DNA from 2 places in the Aminobacter sp. P4_D5 genome. Region 1 is predicted to be linked to the other one. Evidence: riboswitches for the same ligand, from Rfam matches in the RefSeq annotation. Region 1 holds a riboswitch; the other holds the start of a gene.

Region 1 (5,847 bases):
TTCCTTCTCGTGCGCCAGACCAGCCATAGGAAGAACGGCGCGCCGACGATGGCAGTGAGGACTCCGAGCTTGAGGTCCTTGCCGGGCGCGATGATGCGCACCAGGATATCGGCCGCCAGCAGCATGGCAGCACCGCCAAGCGCGCTTGCCGGAAGAAGCCGGGAAGGACGCGATCCGACGAGGGGGCGCAACAGGTGGGGCACGATTAGCCCGACGAAGCCGATCGCACCGGACACAGCGGTCGCGGCACCTACCGATGCCGCTGTTCCTAACACGGCCAGAAACTGGACCCGACGAAGATCGACCCCCATGGTGGCAGCGGTATCGTTGCCGAGGGTCAGCGCATCGAGTGCCTGCCCCAACGCCGCAAGCAGCAGCCAGCCGATGAGCATGAATGGCAACGCAAGCCAGACGTGGGTCATCGACCGGTCGGTCAGGGAGCCCAGCATCCAGAACATGATCTCGAGGGCGGCAAATGGGTTCGGCGAGAGATTGAGCGCTAGAGACGTCATCGCGCCTGCGAAACTCGATACGGCGACACCTGCCAGAATGATGGTCAGCGTGCTGCCGCGAAGACCTGCCAAAGCCTGGACGACCACGACTGCGACGGCCGCCGCAGCGAGCGCTGAAAGCGGAAGTGCCAAGGCAAACACTGATGTGAGCCCGGAGTAGATGGCGACCACGGCACCAAGCGATGCCGATGCACTCACGCCGATCAGCCCGGGTTCAGCCAGCGGATTGCGCAGGTATCCCTGGAGCGCGGCACCCGATAGGCCAAGGGTAGCTCCGACCATCAGGCCAAGCAGAGCGCGGGGCAGGCGGATTTCCTGCATGACCAGGGCGATCGCATCCGCCTTTGGGGAGAACAATGCGGCGAGGCTGTCGGAAAACGCTATCGCTGCCGGGCCCACGGTCAGCGACAGCAGAAACAGGCAGGCAGTAACCAGCGCCAAGGCCGCAAGTACCGCATAGTAGGGCATTGGGGCTCTCATGGATTTCCCCTGATGTTGCTGGCCGCAGCTTGGAGGATCCGAGCCGCTTCAAGCGTGAAGGGAGCACCACAGATCGTGTAGCCGGAGGGTACGGTGACCGATCTTCCTGAGGCAGCGATGGCGCGATAGGCCGGGTGGACAAAGTTCTCTTGCGCAAGCGCAGGAGCCCCGTAGGACGTGTTTCCGTCGGCGATCAGGTCAGGCTGGGCGAGGACGAGCATTTCCAGCGGCAACCGAGAGCTTCCAGACAGGCCGAGCTTGTTCGCGAGGTTGGCCAGGCCCGAAAGCTTGACGACCTCGTCTACCAGCGTGCCGGCGCCTGACGTGTAGCTATTGGCATAGTAGGTGGCTACCGTCTTGCCTGAGGGTGGTTCCTTCTCGAGCTGGGCGATGCCCTTGTCGAGTTCGCCGACAAGTTCGGCTGCCCGGTCCTCCCTGGCGAGGACCTTACCCATTCGAAGGATGTTCGCACGGATGTCGGCGATCGAACTGTCGGGAGCGAATTCCTCGACCCGGATGCCCAGGCGCCGAAGCAGTTCCACCGTCGTTCTCGTGGTGTAGGTGCCTGCCAGCACGAGGTCGGGCTGCATCAGGAAGACCTCCTCCGCGAGACCATGATTGACGGCAATCCCAGCCGCCTTATCGAAAAGAACGGAGGTGCTGGGATCGCTTGCCATGTAGGAGACCGAGTGCAGCTGTTCCTTGTCTGCAATCAGCATGGCCAGCTGATCGGTGCACACGTTCATCGAAACCACGCGGCTGGGGCCGTCGGCTGCTTCTGCCGCAGGTGCAAAGGCCGCCAGAACGAGCGCGCCAGCGAATGAGCACAGCCATTGATGAAGGCTTGCTCTTGAAAGGCAGCAGGGAGACATCCGCATCATCTCAAAACTGGCGCGTGAAGCTGAGGTTGATGGTCCGTCCTGGCGCTCGATAGTCGGTGACGGTTGAATACTGCTCATCGAATAGGTTCTCGACCGAAAATTTCAGGCTCGATCTGTCATCAAAGGCATAGTCGGCCGTGAAGTCCACGGTGACATAATCCGGCAGCTTGACCGTGTTTGCGGCATTGGCATAGCGCGGGGAGGCGTAAAGCAGCTTGGCCGTGAGGTTGAGCTGCTCGGTTGCCCGGTAGCCGATCTCCGCCGTGGCCTTGAACCGGTCGCGGTAGGGAATGTAGAGCCCGTTGTCTTGGTTCTTTGGCTCGCGATAATCGATCGTAGCCTTGCCGCTCCAACTGTCGCTGAATTGGTGAGACACCGAAGCCTCTACGCCCGAAACCTTGGCTCTGGCGACGTTGAAGGGGAGGTACGTTGGGGGATTGGACGCGATCGCGTCGGTGAGCCAGGTCTGGTAGAGGGCTACGTCAACCGTCGTGTCGACCGTCGGCCGCCAGTTCAGGCCGATCTCGTAGGAACGAGACTTTTCCGGCTTGAGGTTTGGATTCGAGTAGCCCGGGTAATAGAGGTCGTTGAAGGTCGGGGCACGGAAGCCTGTGCCGTAGGACGCTCGCGCGATGAGATCCGGAACGATTTCCCAGCTGGCACCGAGATTGTAAGTCGTCGCATCGCCGAACTGTTCATTGTGATCATAGCGCAGGCCGCTATCGATGGTGAGTGCGCCATACTCGACCGAATACTGCCCGAAGACCGCGACCAGATTGCGGGAGTCGACACCGAAGTCGACGGTCGAGTCCACGCTTTCGCGATAGGCTTCAGCACCGCCAGCAACGACATGCGTTGCGTCCCCAAACTCGAAGGATTTCTCCGTCGATGCGAAGATTCCGAAGCGCTGCGTGTCAAACTCGCTGTTGCCAACAACACCATCACGGAAGTTGGTCGAACGGTCTAGGCCGCTGGAAACCTCGACAGTCGAATTCCAGCTGTCCGAATGCTTCAACGTGGCGCCGATCTTTCCGGCGAAGGTATCGGTGTCGACCTCGTTGAACGACGGAAACGAATTGTCATACTCCGTCCGGCCACGGGCAAAGAGGCCATCTGCGTAGAGCCGCCCCCAGTCGTAGGATTTGGCGACAGAGAAATTTAGCGAGCCCTGCAGGAAGCCGTCATCATCGGGTTCATGACCCCATGCCAAAGGGGTCGTGAAGTCATAGCCTTGGGTGCCGAGAAGGCTGCCGCCCACAGCGTATTCAACGCCGCCTGCCGTCTGGCCACGCACGTTGCCGGATACATGTGCTCCCCAGGGATATGTTACCCCCGTTGTAATCGATCCGCAGCGATCGCGTCCGTCGTCGCACTTGCCGCCCTGCCTGGTGATGATGTTGATCACGCCGCCAATGGCATCTGCGCCGTATTGGGCCGAATGCGGACCCTTCGCGATTTCGATACGCTCGATCGCGGAGAGCGGGATGTTGAAGATCGAGCTTATTCCGCTGGTGGCTGAGGCCGTACGCACGCCATTGACGAGCACGAGTGTCTGCCCCGAGGACATGCCCCGAAGATAGACATTTGTTGCGGAGCCTTGGCCGCCATAACCGATGATCGAAACGCCGGGATAGCGCTTGAGGAGCGAGGGCAGATCGGGCGCAGCCGATCCCTTGATCTCGTCTTCATCGATGACCGTGACGGAGGAGGTAGCCCGCACAAGCGAACTTGCGCGGCGAAGAGGCGTGGTGATCACCAGCCTATCGAGCAGGGTCGGCCCTGATGAAGGCAGCTCTTGCGCGTAGGTGTGACCGGGAAGTGCCAGCGACAGTGCGCCGGCGGCAATAAGTAGTCTCTGCAATTTTGCCCCCAAATGGTTCGGGTGGCGCGGTTAGGGCGCGCCAGTTTCTCCAAACCGCAGGCAGGCAGGTGCAGGGATGCAATTCACCCTGCGGCCCTCCGCATGCGGCAACACTTTTCAATGTCACCGCCACGAGCGACCGCGCCTGTCCGCACCCCGTGGACAAAGCATGGGTGACTGGAACGGGCAGGTCTCCTGACTTCCGTGTCTCAGCCTTTCTCCGCCTTCCCGACCGCATAACGTGCGCTCAGTGGCATGTTGGAGAAGGCTCAACGGTTACAGTTGCGGGGGCAGTCGCGGATTCGGCCAGTGGCCTCACCGTGTTCCCTTTTCATCCACCTCTCGGCGGAACCAATTCCGAGTCGGAAAATAGCCAGCGCGCCGAAGTTGTCAATTGGAGGGGTATCGGAATTCTTGCAGCGAGTGCATCTCATTTGTCGTAGGCAAATTGAAAGGCGTCAAATTCGGGTCTAATCCAGTTATTGCTGCCTAACTGGGACTTGTTTTCTGTATTATTTGCCAGGCATGGGCCTTCATGCTGCAGGTATAGTATTCTGTATTTGCGGAGAATTATGACAGCGACCGATGCGACGCGCCCGCCGCGACGCACGTTCAGATAAGTGGCGTAGATCCACAGATACGGCCAGTCGCCTTCGATTGGCCGGGCCAGGAAGGCCTGACCTTGTCGTGGTCTCTTCGCACAGCCACGTGACCTGGCTCTCGGAAATACTGCTCATGCCCATCGCCATGACCGGATCGTGGACCGAGCGCGTCGAGATGCGGCTGCCCCACGCCCCATCAGTTTTCTAGCTCCAAAATTGCATGACTGCGTCCGCAGGCGCTCGTAGTCACGATGGCTGGGCGTGGTGCGGATTGGTCGGATGGCGCGGTAGAAGAAATAGCAAAATCAGATGGTTACGCATCTCTGTTAATTTTTTTATAGATGCCTATCAGGCATTTCACATGAAATCTAATAGGAATTTTACGGTTGCGGGCTCGTGCCAAACGTACCAAAGCCCGTGCTCGAATAGCGACGTTGCCCGACCCACCCAACTTCCCGGCGAGTATCCCTAACCACTGTGCTCGGTCATTGCGACTCGCACGGAGATCAAAGAGTTTTCGAAGGGGGGCAGCAAAGAGCCTCGGGTTTCAGCGGCATAACGTTCACCGAACAGTTCGAAATTCTTGCCGCACAATTGGCCTCGGATCAGGCGCTCTCTGCGCCTCCACTCAGCCGTTGCAACTGCCCTTTCTCGACGGCATGCTGAGTCTTATGAAACCCTCCACGCCGCGCGAAGCCTTAACGGAGGCGGTACTCGTACTCGACCGTGGTGATCTGAAACGTGCTGGCCCTTTCCCAAAGGCGACAAAAGATCGACTTCGTCCGCCGGCCTATGTATCCAGCCAACCAGGCGTCGGTTCGGGCAATGGAATGGCGTCGAGCAATGACCGTGTGTAGTCGGAATGTGGTGCCTCGAAAACGCGACTGCATGGGCCTTCCTCCGCGACCCTGCCTCCCTCCAGGACTATTACCCGATCGCAAATGGCGCGAATGACGGACAGGTCGTGGCTGATGAAGGCAACCGCGAGGCCCATTTCGCGACTGAGCTCGGCGATTAGGGCGAGCACCTGCGCCTGCGTCGACACGTCCAGGCCCGATACGACTTCATCGGCAAGCACGAAATCCGGCTGCATCACCACCGCGCGCGCGATGCCGACCCGCTGACGCTGTCCACCCGATAGTTCGTGCGGGTTCCTCTCGAGCGCTGAAGAAGGAAGGCCGACACGTTCAACGATACGCGCTGCTTGCCGGAGGGCATCCTTGGCGTTCGGCGCGAGACCGTGCAGGAGGAGGGGGCCTGTCAAAATCCTGCGAATGGTATGCCGCGGATTAAGGGAGGACATGGGGTCCTGGAAAATCATTTGCATGCGCCGCCTGAGCGGCCGCATGGCGGCTTCATCGAAATTCGTTATGTCCTTGCCATCGAACGTGATGGTGCCGGCGGTTACGTTGATGAGGCGCAACAGAGCGCGCCCCAGCGTCGTCTTGCCCGATCCGGATTCGCCAACGATACCCAGCGTCTCGCCTCTCGCGATCGAAAGGTCGATCCCA
Region 2 (3,201 bases), on a different contig from region 1:
CCGCCTGCGCCACGACTGAGTATTCATCCTTAGACGACAATACAAAGTACATACCGTCCCGTAGAATCGATTGCCCACAAATCAGAGCGATACGTGTCTTACGCATAAACCAACGCCCACCCCTACATGCCCAATCTCTAACATACTGATCGGCTCAGGCAGGCGCAATGCGGATGTTAACAAAAGGTTAATTTCAACCCAGGGATGGTCAGTGATCTTTACGTAGATTGCGTCAGTTTCGAACGTCACTGGGCGCGCCTGTCATGGAATGGCCGATGTTTCGCGATGACGAAGATTAACCGAGTCGCTTCTTCACTACGACTTTCTCGATCAGCCTGACTTTGCCGTCACGCATGCTCACGGCCTTCATCGCAAGAAGTTCGTCTATGACTTTCTCGATACTCGGCTCGGTTATGGGAGTCGGCGGCTTGTAAGGGAGATTATCGATAGCCTTCAAAATCTCTTCGGCCGTGCAGGGGCGGCCTGCTTCAAACAGGGCATGCACTACTATCCCTTGGTCGATGGTGACTGTTTTCTGCGCCTGGCTATTCGCCTCGTTGTAAATGACCAAAGCTGCAACTGGGATCAGGTATGGAGAGGCCGTGACGGCAGAACCTGCCAGAACCATGTTTGGGATCGCCTTGTACAGCGTACTCCAACTATAGACGATGTTGCGCCAGTGCGTGCGCTGTTTCGGAATGGGGCTGTCCGTCCCTGTCTGGAACGTCTCGAAATTTGAGTTCGGTATATCCGGTACGTCGAACCCCTCGGAGACGAAAGCTTCTCTGATCTGATCTGCCAGTGGCGCTATCGTCTCCCATTGGTCCGGAAGTACTTGTCGGAGCCGGCCTTCGAAGTCGGTTGCGATCATGCCCTGCGTCCCGAGCTGAATCCACAAAGTTGCGCTTCCCAATGCCAGCAGGATTCACTGTCCCTTTGAGCATTTCAATACCCGCATTCGGATGAGTACAGGTGAATGGGCGAGACCGCCCATCGCATGTCCAATACTCTGACTTTTTTGCTCTGGTATCGGCCGTCTGCAGCGCGGGATACTGAGCGCGTCTGAAAATTTACCCATTCAATGTCGTCCAGTGGCGGCAGTTTCGCCTATGCGTCGTGACCTACGCGAGATTCGCGGGTTCGCGCCCACAGCTAGCATCAGCAGGTCGCTGGGGTTGATTATCGCCAGCGCAATCGCTTCGATGGTGGTTTGCTTGTTCGTGCCCTGATCGTGCAAGGTTTCAAGATCCCCACTCAAACGATCTAGCGAGTGGCTCCGGTCACTACACAATTCGAGGAGGCCTTCAGAGGTTTGAAATTTCCTCTCTCCATTAATTGACAATGGCGTCGTCATCCATACTAGATATAGGCGTCGTGGTTCTTCTGAGTCTGTTTTAGGCTTGGAAGCTAAGAGGGAAGCCGGTGAGCGAGTTCGCAATGCCGGTGCTGCCCCCGCAACTGTAAGCAGTGAGTTGCTGTCGAGTAACGCCACTGGCGCCATGGAGCGCTGGGAAGGCCAGACAGCGGCAATGACCTGCGAGCCAGGAGACCTGCCGCGATAGATTTTGAACGTCCACGGGCGGGGTGTCCCGGTGGTGCGCTTGCGTTCTGCCGGCTTGCGCCGGCCGAGATTCAGCATGCGTCCGCTGAAGGCCTTCGCCCCAAACCATCGGGGAAGATGATGTTGGCGACCACTACACTTCAAACTACCGGGACCGACAGGATTCAGTCAGCTTTCAGCCAGGGTGGTTTCGAGACCGCGTCCGAACCTGGCTACCGGGTCATTCGGCGCAACGGCTCGGTGACACCGTTCGATGCGACCAAGATCACGGTCGCGCTGACCAAGGCGTTTCTCGCCACCGAGGGCCCGGTGGCGGCCGGTTCGCGCCGCGTCCACGACGTCGTCGGCGAGCTGGCCGGGCAGGTGTTTGCCGCGCTCACGCGACGGGCAGACGCCGGCCGCACCTTCCACATCGAGGAAATCCAAGACCAGGTCGAGCTGGCGTTGATGCGCTCCGAGCATCACAAGGTCGCCCGCGCTTATGTGCTCTACCGCGAGGAGCGGGCGCGCGAACGGGCTGCCACCAAAACGGCATGTGTCGAGGTCGCCGCACCGACGCTCCAGGTCAAGGCCGATGACGGCAGCTTGTTGCCGCTGGACGAGACACGCCTGGCCCGTATCGTCGACGAGGCGTGCGACGGGCTTGAGGCAGTCTCTTCGGATACCATCCTGGCTGAGACCAAGCGCAATCTTTATGACGGCATCACGGTCGACGAGCTTTCGCTGGCGCCGATTCTGGCTGCGCGAACGCTTGTCGAGACCGAGCCGAACTACGCCTTCGTCAGCGCCCGGCTGCTGATGGACCGCCTCCGGCGTGAGGCACTGAGCCTCGTCGCCGGCAGGTCCGAGCAGGCGACGCAAGGCGAAATGGCAGAACGCTATGCCTCCTATTTCGCCGACTTTATCGCCACCGGCATCGCGGTCGAGCTGATCGATCCCGAACTTGGCCGCTTCGATCTCGTCCGCCTGGGCGCGGCACTGAAGCCGGAGCGTGACCTGCAATTCCAGTATCTCGGGCTGCAGACACTCTATGACCGCTATTTCCTGCACGCCACTGGCAAGCGTTTCGAGCTTCCTCAAGCCTTTTTCATGCGTGTCGCCATGGGGCTTGCGGCACGCGAGATCGATCGTGAGGCCCGTGCAATCGAAATCTACGATCTGTTGTCGTCCTTCGACTTCATGGCCTCGACGCCGACGTTGTTCAATTCCGGCACGCTGCGGCCGCAGCTGTCTTCCTGCTTCCTCACCACCGTCGCCGACGATCTCGACGGCATCTTCAAGGCGGTGAAAGACAATGCGCTGCTCGCCAAATATTCGGGCGGCCTCGGTAACGACTGGACCCCGGTGCGTGGGCTTGGCGCCCACATAAAGGGCACCAATGGCGAGAGCCAGGGCGTGGTGCCGTTCTTGAAGGTGGCCAACGACACCGCGATCGCCGTCAATCAGGGCGGAAAGCGCAAGGGCGCGGTCTGCGCCTATCTCGAGACCTGGCATATCGACATCGAGGAGTTCCTCGACCTCAGGAAGAACACCGGCGACGACCGTCGCCGCACCCACGACATGAACACCGCAAATTGGGTGCCGGACTTGTTCATGGAGCGCGTCGAGGCCGACGGCGAGTGGACGCTGTTTTCTCCTGA

The links. Region 1 has a riboswitch for cobalamin ahead of AC1DWF_RS25575 (TonB-dependent receptor domain-containing protein). Riboswitches for the same ligand answer to the same signal wherever they lie in the genome.
Region 2: another riboswitch for cobalamin. It lies ahead of AC1DWF_RS16700 (ribonucleoside-diphosphate reductase subunit alpha); the one in region 1 lies ahead of AC1DWF_RS25575 (TonB-dependent receptor domain-containing protein).

The regions. Positions count from the first base shown of each region.
Region 1 is NZ_JBFUIP010000166.1:6,084-11,930, reverse strand. Features, by position in the region: gene AC1DWF_RS25585 (FecCD family ABC transporter permease) at 1-992, opposite strand, end outside; gene AC1DWF_RS25580 (ABC transporter substrate-binding protein) at 989-1,864, opposite strand; gene AC1DWF_RS25575 (TonB-dependent receptor domain-containing protein) at 1,875-3,734, opposite strand; cobalamin riboswitch at 3,903-4,105, opposite strand; partial or broken gene AC1DWF_RS25570 (transposase) at 4,303-4,513, opposite strand; gene AC1DWF_RS25565 (ATP-binding cassette domain-containing protein) at 5,127-5,847, opposite strand, start outside.
Region 2 is NZ_JBFUIP010000071.1:10,681-13,881, forward strand. Features, by position in the region: gene AC1DWF_RS16690 (LuxR C-terminal-related transcriptional regulator) at 1-106, opposite strand, end outside; gene AC1DWF_RS16695 (hypothetical protein) at 296-871, opposite strand; cobalamin riboswitch at 1,359-1,572, shown strand; gene AC1DWF_RS16700 (ribonucleoside-diphosphate reductase subunit alpha) at 1,682-3,201, shown strand, end outside.